2 regions of the Lysinibacillus sp. FSL M8-0337 genome follow, and region 1 is predicted to be linked to the other one. Evidence: a T-box and tRNA genes for the amino acid it is inferred to sense, from the RefSeq annotation. Region 1 holds a T-box; the other holds one or more tRNA genes.

Region 1 (5,555 bases):
CGTCTTTTGCGATGTCTAAGTAGAAAGAAGATAATTCTACAGCAACAAAGTTATTCACCGCATGGTAGACAGCCGCAAAATCATAGCGGTCGTAAGCAGCACGCACCATTTTTAAGACATCTTGTAAACGCATATAAATGTATTGATCCATTTCGCGTAAATCTGCATAGGCTACACGATCTTTTTGTGGATTGAAATCAGCTACATTACCGTGTAAGAAACGGAATGTATTACGGATTTTACGGTACACTTCAGACACTTGTTTTAACATATCCATAGAAATACGCACATCAGCCGTATAATCTACAGATGCTACCCATAGACGTAAAATATCAGCACCATATTGGTCCATTACCTTTTGAGGGATAATAACGTTTCCTAGTGACTTACTCATTTTGCGACCATCGCCATCAAGAACGAAACCATGCGTTAATAAGCCTTTATAAGGCGCATAGCCATTAATCGCCACAGATGTAATTAACGAAGAGTTAAACCATCCACGGTGTTGGTCAGAACCTTCTAAGTAAAGATCTGCTGGATATTTCAGTCCACGTTCGACTAGCACACCTTGGTGAGATGAACCTGAGTCAAACCAAACGTCCATAATATCATTTTCTTTCGTAAACTCACCATTCGGGCTACCTGGATGTGTAAAGCCGTCTGGCAATAATTCTTTCGCTGTCATTTGGAACCAAATATTTGAACCATGCTCACGGAATAAAGCAGAAATATGCGCAATTGTTTCTGGTGTAATGATTGGTTCACCATTTTCAGCATAGAAAATTGGAATTGGTACGCCCCATGCACGTTGACGAGAAATAACCCAATCGCCACGATCACGGATCATATTATAAAGACGTGTTTCACCCCAAGCAGGTGTGAATGTCGTCGATTTAACCGCTGCTAATAATTCATCACGGAAGGCATCGATAGACGCAAACCATTGTGGTGTAGCACGATAAATAACTGGTTTTTTCGTACGCCAGTCATGTGGATATGAGTGCGTAAAGAAGCTTAATTTTTCAAGTGCGCCAACTTCTTCTAATTTGGCAGTAACCATCTTGTTTGCATCATTGTAGAAGACACCTTCAAAACCTGGTGCTTCGTCTGTATAACAACCGCTGTTATCCACTGGACTAAGAATAGGTAAACCATAAGCTTTCCCAATTTGATAGTCATCTTCACCATGTCCTGGAGCTGTATGAACACAACCTGTACCTGCTTCAGCAGAAACATGTTCCCCGACCATCACAAGCGATTCACGGTCGTAAAATGGATGTTGTGCTACAAGACGATCTAATGCTTCCCCTTTTACTTCTTGCACAACTTCGTACGTTTCCCATTCAAGCTCTTTTGCAACTGTTTCTAACAATTCTTTCGCAATAATGAATTTTTTATCTGCTACCGCCACAACCACATAGATAAACTCTGGATTTAACGAAATCCCTAAGTTTGCAGGTAGTGTCCAAGGTGTAGTCGTCCAAATAATAAATTTCGCATCGGCTGGCACAACACCTTTTGCGTCTTTAATAGCAAAGCTGACATAAATAGAAGCTGATTTAACATCTTTATATTCAATTTCTGCTTCCGCTAATGCAGACTCAGATGAAGGCGACCAATATACTGGTTTTAAACCTTTATAAATATAGCCTTTTTCCGCCATTTTACCGAATACTTCAATTTGGCGCGCTTCAAATTCTGGTTTTAACGTAATATATGGGTTTTCCCAATCGCCACGAATGCCTAGACGGCGGAATTGTGCACGCTGATTGTCAATTTGCTCATAAGCATATTTTTCACAAAGCTCACGGAAATCTGCAATGGACATTTCTTTACGTTTAACACCTTTGTTTGTTAAAGCTTGTTCAATTGGTAAACCATGTGTATCCCAACCTGGAATATAATTGACATGATAGCCAGTCATGGAGCGATGGCGTGTAATCATATCTTTTATCACTTTATTTAACGCATGGCCAATATGAATATCACCATTTGCATATGGAGGGCCATCATGTAACACATACTCTGGGCGACCAGCTGTACGCTCCATTTGTAATTTATTGATGTCCATCTCATTCCATTTTTCTTGCATTTTTGGTTCATTTGCTGGTAAGTTCCCACGCATAGGAAAATCCGTTTTCGGCATTAATAAGGTTTCTTTATACTCCACCATTTGTAATTCCTCCTTTATTTTTCGCAAACAGAGAACAACTGCTTAGCATTCATGGCATGCAGCTTCTTCAAAGCCTCAGCAAAGTGAATGCAACACGACTTGCGCTTTTTTTTAAAACGATGCTATTTCGAATGTCCTGCGAATGTTGCCCCAAAGTCAAAACAGTAACAACAAAAAAGCCTCTCAATCCCTGTAAGGGACGAGAAGCTTGAACTCGCGGTACCACCCTAGTTGTAGTACATAATATACTACCGCTTGAAAGCACGTTAACGTTGTGCGCTCCGAAATAACTTACTAGCCGTTCAGTTATTTAGCTCAGAAGTGATTTTCTTTGTTATTTGCTTGTATGGGCTCCCACTATCCCCAAATCGCTTGTCAACGCCTAACAAATACTGTCTTCGTCTCTGCCTCTATGCATATAAGTGCTTATTTTATTTACTATTACAATAGTATATGGAAATCCACGAATTGCGTCAAGTCATATTCATCACATGATACCTTCACATTTAAGTAAAAGCCTTATTTACATTTCTTCTGACTCTTGCGCTTCCTCAACAGAAGACTGAATTTCGGTTAAATCAATATCATACTGCAATAAATGATCCCAATCATCTGCATTCAGTAAATCTAACTGTGCTTCTACAAGCATTTTAAAACGATTGCGGAAAACCTTTGATTGTTTTTTCAGTTCATCTATCTCGATTGTTACTTTACGTGCTTTCGTTAATGCCTCATTGACGATGCGATCAGCATTTTTTTCTGCTTCCTTCACAATAAGCTTTGCTTCTTTTTGCGAATTTCTGCGTACTTCATCAGCCGCCTCTTGGGCAACCACTATAGATTTTTGTAATGTTTCCTCTAAAGAATTAAAATGTCTCGCTTGCTCTAAAGCCATTTCTAATTGCTTATCGACTTCTTTTTTTTCACGCAGTAATTTTTCATAATCTTTAATGATTTGATCTAAAAATTCATTTACTTCATCTTCAGCATAACCTCTGAAAGATTTTGTAAACTCCTTATTATGTATATCAATAGGTGATAATGGCATACGATCCTTCTCTCCTTTACATGTACATTCGTAATTCTTATTATACAATTGTTCTAACAACTTAGCAGTAAAAATAAATGGAAATTACATGTTTTTTAGCCTTTTTGGGTCAATCGACCGATTTGTAAACGGATTTTATCTTTCTTTGTTCGGCCTTCAGTCATTATTATTTTCACTCGACCACTTCCACGTATGGACAAAATATCACCTTCTTGACACTCAAAAGCAACTGTATCTCGTTCAGTCCAGTTTACTCGTACTTTTTTTCCTATAATAAGTGCTTGAGCTTTTTGACGTGAAACCTTTAATACCGTCGCAATAATGACATCTAAACGCATAGAAGACACCGTATGTGACTCCTCCTGCCAGTCCTCTTCATTTTCGATAAGTGCTTGGAACTCTTTCATTGATTCGACATGTACTTTTACTTTCCCAATCCCCGTTAAATGAAGGCGTACATAATCTGCCACCTCTTCCGCTACGACAAACTGTACTTGTTGTTCATTGACACGAATATCCCCGAATTTGGCACGATCAAGGCCCAGTGATAAAAGGGCACCGAGTACATCGGGATGACGTAATTGCACAAACCTTGCAGGATAGTGAATAGTAAAGACTTTCAACTGATAATCTTCCTTCTGGGGCTCAAAATATGTTGGGAAAATAAGCATGCGCTGACGTTCTGCCTCATGAAATAGACCATCACTTGTTGTATGGAGCACATTGTTTTGCCCAATAACAGATGCTACAATAAAACGCTGTCTTGGGTCTAAAAAATCAGTAAGTTTAGGGGCATAACGATCTTCCACCTCGCGCTGCCAGCTTACTACTTGCTCAATAAAGGGTTGCTCGTCCTTCCTAAAATGTTGTATTAAATGCTCCATCTATCGTTCACCTCATCTACCTCATCCATTTGTTCATTCATTAGAAACTACTACTTTTTTAAGCCTAGTATTTCCCCTTTACACAAAAAATCCCCACCAACTGTGAGGATTTTGACTAAAACATAAAGAATATTTTTTGAATTACAATAAAAAGTCCGTTTTTAATAAAATTCAACATAAATATTGCTACAATCGGAGAAATATCAATCATACCAATAGTTGGAATAAATTTTCTGAAAATCCCTAAATACGGCTCACATACTTTTTCTAAAAAACGGCCAATTGCTGAACTTTGAGCAGCAGGTACCCAAGACATTAAAACATATGCAACTAGCATAAATGAATACACAGTAAATGCTAAATCCACATAATGCAAAATGATATATAAAGTCATATAAACTACAATCCTCGCTATTAATTATCGTCTAAAATAAAATTGGAAATTTCGCCAGACACTTCTACATTATCTGGTGTGCATAAGAAAATATCTTTGCCTATACGTTGAATGTCTCCACCAAGTGCATAGACTGTACCACTTAAAAAGTCGATGATTCTTATACCTTGTTCTCGTTCGATACGTTGTAGATTAACAATCGTTGCACGTTTGTTCTTTAAGTTTTCTGCGATATCTTGTGCCTCTGCATAAACTCTCGGTTCTACTAATACAACTTTCGCACCCTTTGTATTCATAGCTGCTTGTAAACTGACAATATTATTATTGGCAGCTGTACTTTGCGGTACAATTTCATGAATCTGTGCTTTACGTTCCTTAATGACCTTTTTAGGTTTAGCTGCATGAATCGGTTGTTGCTGTACGGGTTGTTGCTGTTGAATAGGAGCTTGCGTGATTTCTTCTTCTAATTCTTCTTCAAGATAAAAGAAGTTTTTAATTTTATTTTTCATGCTCATCCTGTTCCCCTCTTTCATTTCCAACAAGAGCCGTTCCGACTCGAACGAATGTAGCTCCTTCCTCTACCGCTATTTCAAAGTCATTAGACATGCCCATTGATAACTCGGTACAAGGCGCGTGTGCGAATCCTCGTTCGGCTATTTGCTGTTGACATTGTTTTAATTGCTTAAAAACAGAGCGAATAATTGTTTCGTCCTCTGTATTTGGTGCCATTGTCATTAGACCTACAACTTGAATTTTCGTAAAGTTTTGTAAAGATTCAATAAATGTAACTGCGTCATCAATCGTTAAACCATGCTTTGATTGTTCACCTGACACATTAACTTGTACAAAACATTTTACAGGTTTTGTTGCTCTTTTTTCAATCTCTTCAGCTAAACTTAAACGATCTAATGAATGTAAGTAATCAATTTCATTAATAACTTGTTTTACTTTTCGAGTTTGTAATGATCCAATATAATGCCAGTGTACATTTGCTTGAATGGCTTCAATTTTTTGCTTTAAGCCCTCAGGACGATTTTCACCTAAATGTATAAGCCC
Region 2 (5,555 bases), 2.0 Mb from region 1:
TTTTATGTAAAGATATGTGTCAAGACAACTGTAAAGAAGGTAGACCTATGGATGTAAAGACAGACATACTCATTATTGGTAGTGGCATTGCATCACTTCAAGCAGCACGACTACTTGGACAGCATTTTCAAGTACAGATTGTTACGAAATCCTCCGTTAAAATGAGTAGCTCTTATCGTGCACAAGGAGGCATAGCTGCCGTTACTAGTCCTGAAGATCATACAAATTTGCATATTGCTGATACATTAGCTGCCGGTGAATTCCATCATGAGGAAAAATTTGTTGAAACACTTATAAAGGATGGTTCTACCATTATGAGACAATTTCTCTTAGAGGGATTGCCCATCGATCGGCAAGAAACCGGTGAACCAGCACTTGGCTTAGAAGGAGCTCATAGTCATCATCGTATTTTACATGCTGGGGGCGATAGGACTGGTCAAATATTGATTGATTACTTACTTAAACACCTACCGCCAAACATTTCTATTCATTGCAATGAATTGGCTTATGAATTGATGTTAAACAGCAATGGCGCGTGTATTGGCGTCCTAACAAAGGGTGAAGAAGGATTGAAACGTTACTTTGCCCATCATGTCATTCTTGCTACAGGTGGTGCAGGTGCTCTTTATCCAAGCACTTCTAACTATGCCACGAATACGGGAGATGGTATTGCATTAGCATATCGCGCAGGCGCTGCCATCAGTGATATGGAATTTATGCAATTTCATCCAAGTTTATTATGGTGTGATGGAGAGGCTAAAGGATTAGTTTCTGAAGCTGTTCGAGGCGCTGGAGGTATTTTTGTTAATGCACAACGTGAACCTATTATGGCAGGTGTACATCCACTGCTTGATTTAGCACCACGTCATATTACTGCCCACACATTATATATAAAGCGCGCATCTGGGCAAGAAACATTTATTGATATTACAAGCATTCAGCACTTTGAAGAGAAATTCCCTACGATTACAAAACTTTGCATTGACAACGGTATTGATTTACAAAATGGTCTAATCCCTGTAGCACCTGGAAGTCATTTCTTAATGGGGGGCGTTATAGCTGATGACATAGGAAGAACTACGATTGCTAACCTGTATGCTGTTGGCGAAGTTGCTTGTACGGGCGTTCATGGGGCAAATCGTTTAGCTAGCAATTCATTACTGGAAGGCATCACATTCGGCCAAAAGATGGCTCAATATATTATACAAACTGGTTGCAACCAAACGAATTTCACGCTTGCTGATGCAAAATATCATCAGTCGATGCCCCCATTATTACCGAAAGAGCAATTACAACAAACAATGATGCATACATTAGGCATCGTTCGAAACCCTATCGCTATGCAACATTTTGCAGAGCAATTGCCTGCATTACAAGATTTACTTCAAGTGAATGTGATGAATTTCAATGCACAGCATCTTGAACTCTACATGATGCATATTGTTGCTTCGCTGATGGTGCATGCAGCTCTTACACGAACAGAAACTCGTGGCGCTCATATTCGCAACGATACGCCTAACAGTGATACAGACTGGGCACGGCGCTGGATTATTTTTCAACAAGGACAAATGAAAGTGAGGAATTCATTGTATGAATATCATCAAGCTCGAGGAAATGCTCAAGCAATTTTTTAATGAGGACATAGGAGATGGGGATTTATCAAGCGAACTTATCTTTTCAGTTGAGCAAACAGGTTCCTTTTCCTTTTATGCAAAAGATAGTGGTATTTTTTGTGGAACACCTATTATCGAACATGGTTTTCGGTTACTCGATCCTTCCATGCAGATCACAATGCATAAAAATGATGGTGATGCCGTGAACTATGGTGATATTCTTGCAGTTATTAAAGGACCACTACAGAAATTATTAATAGGAGAACGGGTGATTTTAAATCTTATTCAGCGCATGTCTGCTATCGCCACGGCAGCCAATAGAGCAGTTCAGGAAACTGCAGGAACTACTGCAAAAATTTGCGATACGCGTAAAACGATTCCAGGCTTAAGAATGCTTGATAAATATGCTGTACGTATAGGTGGTGCTTATAATCATCGAAGTGGCTTATACGATGCGATTATGCTCAAGGATAATCATATTGCTTTTGCTGGTAGTATTACAGAAGCTGTACAAACCGCTCGTAAAAAAATTGGGCATACGGTAAAAATCGAGGTAGAGATTGAAACGAAAACTCAATTAGATGAGGCCATTGCAGCAGGTGCAGATATTATTATGTTCGATAATTGTACGCCTGAAGAAATAGCAGCTTGGATTCAATCCGTTCCATCACATATTGCTACTGAAGCTTCTGGTGGTATTACAATAGAAAATTTACATGCTTATGCAAAGTCAGGTATTCAATGGATTTCACTAGGTGCACTAACTCATTCAGTAAAAGCCTTTGATATAAGTGCACTTGTACAAATGAAAGGAGAGCATACACTTGTCCATCACTAGTCTACTACAACAAACTTCATTACTTCCTGAGCATTACCGCACATTATCAACGACCGAAATGGAGTCTCGAATTTTAGCTATTAAAAAGAAACTAGGTAAGAAGCTTTTTATTCCTGGACATCACTATCAAAAAGATGAAGTGATTCAATTTGCTGATGCCACAGGAGATTCCTTACAGCTTGCTCAAATTTCTGCTGCTAATACAGAAGCAGAACATATCGTTTTTTGTGGAGTACATTTTATGGCCGAGACGGCTGATATGCTCACTACTGAAAGACAGCATGTTTATTTACCTGATATGCGTGCAGGTTGTTCTATGGCAGATATGGCGGATATTTATCAAACAGAGCAAGCTTGGCCTATTTTACAACAACTTTTTGGCAATACAATATTGCCGTTAACATATGTAAATTCGACTGCAGCCATTAAAGCATTTACTGGTCGTCACGGTGGAGCTTGCGTAACCTCCTCTAATGCTAAAGAAATGGTAAAATGGGCTTTTTCACAAAAGCAGCGTATTTTATTTTTACCAGATCAGCATTTGGGTAGAAACACTGCTTTTGACTTAGGTGTTCCACTAGAAAGTATGGCGGTTTGGAATCCTCATACAAATACACTTGAAACAGACCAATCACCAGAAAAAATCAAAGTCATATTGTGGAAAGGACACTGTTCGGTGCATGAAGGTTTTACAGTACAACATACTGCTAAGGTTCGTCAAACATATCCAAATATGCGCATTATTGTTCATCCTGAATGTAGCCGTGAAGTGGTAGCTGCTGCAGATGATGCAGGCTCTACAAAATATATTCTCTATACGATTAATAACGCCCCAAGCGGCTCGGCGTGGGCAATCGGAACAGAAATGAATCTAGTAAACCGCATTATTCAACAACATCCTGATAAACATATAATCTCTTTAAACGAAAACTTCTGCCCTTGTCTTACAATGAATCGAATCGACCTTCCACATTTACTTTGGTCACTTGAAAGTATTGAGCAAGGCAAGCCACATAATCGCATTCAAGTGGATGCGTCAACGGCTGAAGAAGCTCGTAGCTCTCTTGAAAGAATGCTATCACGTAGTTAAGCAAAAAATCGTCTACCGATTTAATGGTAGACGATTTTTAAAATGATCTAGACAAAAAAAACACAGTCGCTATGATTGCTCATATCGACTGTGTTTTAGTATGACCCCTACGGGATTCGAACCCGTGTTACCGCCGTGAAAGGGCGGTGTCTTAACCGCTTGACCAAGGGGCCAATGGCGGAGAAGGAGGGATTTGAACCCTCGCGCCGGTTACCCGACCTACACCCTTAGCAGGGGCGCCTCTTCAGCCTCTTGAGTACTTCCCCATAAATAAAAAAATGGCTCCGAAGGCAGGACTCGAACCTGCGACAACCTGATTAACAGTCAGGTGCTACTACCAACTGAGCTACTTCGGAATAATGGTGGGCCTAAATGGACTCGAACCATCGACCTCACGCTTATCAGGCGTGCGCTCTAACCAGCTGAGCTATAGGCCCATTGGAGCGGGTGATGAGAATCGAACTCACGACATCAGCTTGGAAGGCTGAGGTTTTACCATTAAACTACACCCGCGTATATGGTGGGTCAGGACGGAATCGAACCGCCGACACTTAGAGCTTCAATCTAATGCTCTACCAACTGAGCTACTGACCCATATACTTTGACTGAACCTATTTTAAAATGGCGGTCCCGACCGGGATCGAACCGGCGATCTCCTGCGTGACAGGCAGGCATGTTAACCGCTACACCACGGGACCATTTGGTTGCGGGGGCTGGATTTGAACCAACGACCTTCGGGTTATGAGCCCGACGAGCTACCACTGCTCCACCCCGCGATAATATGTTTATTCACTTCGAGTTTTTTGTACACCATTTCTAAAATTAAAACTGGAGGAGGTAGAGGGATTCGAACCCCCGCGCGGTGTTACCCGCCTGTCGGTTTTCAAGACCGATCCCTTCAGCCAGACTTGGGTATACCTCCGTACTATTATATAAATGGTGGACCTTGCAGGACTCGAACCTGCGACCGGACGGTTATGAGCCGTCTGCTCTAACCAACTGAGCTAAAGGTCCTTTAAGATGGCGGCAGAGGGGATCGAACCCCCGACCTTACGGGTATGAACCGTACGCTCTAGCCAGCTGAGCTACGCCGCCAGGATCTTTATACTGGTTATAAATTATGGTGGAGCCTAGCGGGATCGAACCGCTGACCTCCTGCGTGCAAGGCAGGCGCTCTCCCAGCTGAGCTAAGGCCCCATAAGTTACAAGTTTTTGAAAATGGTCGGGAAGACAGGATTCGAACCTGCGACCCCTTGGTCCCAAACCAAGTGCTCTACCAAGCTGAGCTACTTCCCGTTCATTTATTGGCGCGCCCGGCAGGAGTCGAACCCACAACCTTCTGATCCGTAGTCAGACGCTCTATCCAATTGAGCTACGGGCGCTTGATAAAATGGTGCCGAGGGCCGGAATCGAACCGGCACGGTAGTCACCTACCGCAGGATTTTAAGTCCTGTGCGTCTGCCAGTTCCGCCACCCCGGCACATTGGAGCGGAAGACGAGGTTCGAACTCGCGACCCCCACCTTGGCAAGGTGGTGTTCTACCACTGAACTACTTCCGCATGTGCATAAGATTATTTATCCTGGCAATTATCAAATTCAAATAAAATGGTGCGGGTGAAGGGAGTCGAACCCCCACGCCTTGCGGCGCTAGATCCTAAGTCTAGTGCGTCTGCCAATTCCGCCACACCCGCATCTTATTGTTGGCAATTAAAAATGGTGAGCCATGAAGGACTCGAACCTTCGACCCTCTGATTAAAAGTCAGATGCTCTACCAACTGAGCTAATGGCTCAAAAAATGGTGCCGGCTATAGGAATCGAACCCACGACCTACTGATTACAAGTCAGTTGCTCTACCTGCTGAGCTAAACCGGCATATGGTGGAGGATGACGGGCTCGAACCGCCGACCCTCTGCTTGTAAGGCAGATGCTCTCCCAGCTGAGCTAATCCTCCTGGGTATTATGCCTAGCGACGTCCTACTCTCACAGGGGGAAGCCCCCAACTACCATCGGCGCT

The links. A T-box is a leader RNA that pairs with one kind of tRNA and senses whether it is charged. The one in region 1 lies ahead of ileS (isoleucine--tRNA ligase), so its partner is inferred to be a tRNA-Ile.
Region 2: it encodes a tRNA-Ile, which carries the amino acid that the T-box ahead of ileS (isoleucine--tRNA ligase) is inferred to sense. The anticodon was not compared.

Annotation. Positions count from the first base shown of each region.
Region 1 covers NZ_CP151996.1:935,669-941,223, reverse strand. Annotated here, with positions in the region: gene ileS (isoleucine--tRNA ligase) at 1-2,173, opposite strand, end outside; T-box leader at 2,366-2,587, opposite strand; gene MKY08_RS04260 (DivIVA domain-containing protein) at 2,697-3,221, opposite strand; gene MKY08_RS04255 (RNA-binding protein) at 3,317-4,105, opposite strand; gene MKY08_RS04250 (YggT family protein) at 4,221-4,499, opposite strand; gene MKY08_RS04245 (cell division protein SepF) at 4,520-5,014, opposite strand; gene MKY08_RS04240 (YggS family pyridoxal phosphate-dependent enzyme) at 4,998-5,555, opposite strand, start outside.
Region 2 covers NZ_CP151996.1:3,499,005-3,504,559, forward strand. Annotated here, with positions in the region: gene nadB (L-aspartate oxidase) at 48-1,634, shown strand; gene nadC (carboxylating nicotinate-nucleotide diphosphorylase) at 1,591-2,451, shown strand; gene nadA (quinolinate synthase NadA) at 2,438-3,541, shown strand; tRNA gene MKY08_RS16975 (tRNA-Glu) at 3,643-3,714, opposite strand; tRNA gene MKY08_RS16980 (tRNA-Ser) at 3,717-3,807, opposite strand; tRNA gene MKY08_RS16985 (tRNA-Asn) at 3,821-3,897, opposite strand; tRNA gene MKY08_RS16990 (tRNA-Ile) at 3,902-3,978, opposite strand; tRNA gene MKY08_RS16995 (tRNA-Gly) at 3,981-4,054, opposite strand; tRNA gene MKY08_RS17000 (tRNA-Phe) at 4,060-4,135, opposite strand; tRNA gene MKY08_RS17005 (tRNA-Asp) at 4,164-4,239, opposite strand; tRNA gene MKY08_RS17010 (tRNA-Met) at 4,243-4,317, opposite strand; tRNA gene MKY08_RS17015 (tRNA-Ser) at 4,371-4,463, opposite strand; tRNA gene MKY08_RS17020 (tRNA-Ile) at 4,479-4,555, opposite strand; tRNA gene MKY08_RS17025 (tRNA-Met) at 4,563-4,636, opposite strand; tRNA gene MKY08_RS17030 (tRNA-Ala) at 4,663-4,738, opposite strand; tRNA gene MKY08_RS17035 (tRNA-Pro) at 4,761-4,837, opposite strand; tRNA gene MKY08_RS17040 (tRNA-Arg) at 4,847-4,923, opposite strand; tRNA gene MKY08_RS17045 (tRNA-Leu) at 4,933-5,021, opposite strand; tRNA gene MKY08_RS17050 (tRNA-Gly) at 5,026-5,100, opposite strand; tRNA gene MKY08_RS17055 (tRNA-Leu) at 5,148-5,232, opposite strand; tRNA gene MKY08_RS17060 (tRNA-Lys) at 5,256-5,331, opposite strand; tRNA gene MKY08_RS17065 (tRNA-Thr) at 5,338-5,413, opposite strand; tRNA gene MKY08_RS17070 (tRNA-Val) at 5,417-5,492, opposite strand; rRNA gene rrf (5S ribosomal RNA) at 5,503-5,555, opposite strand, start outside.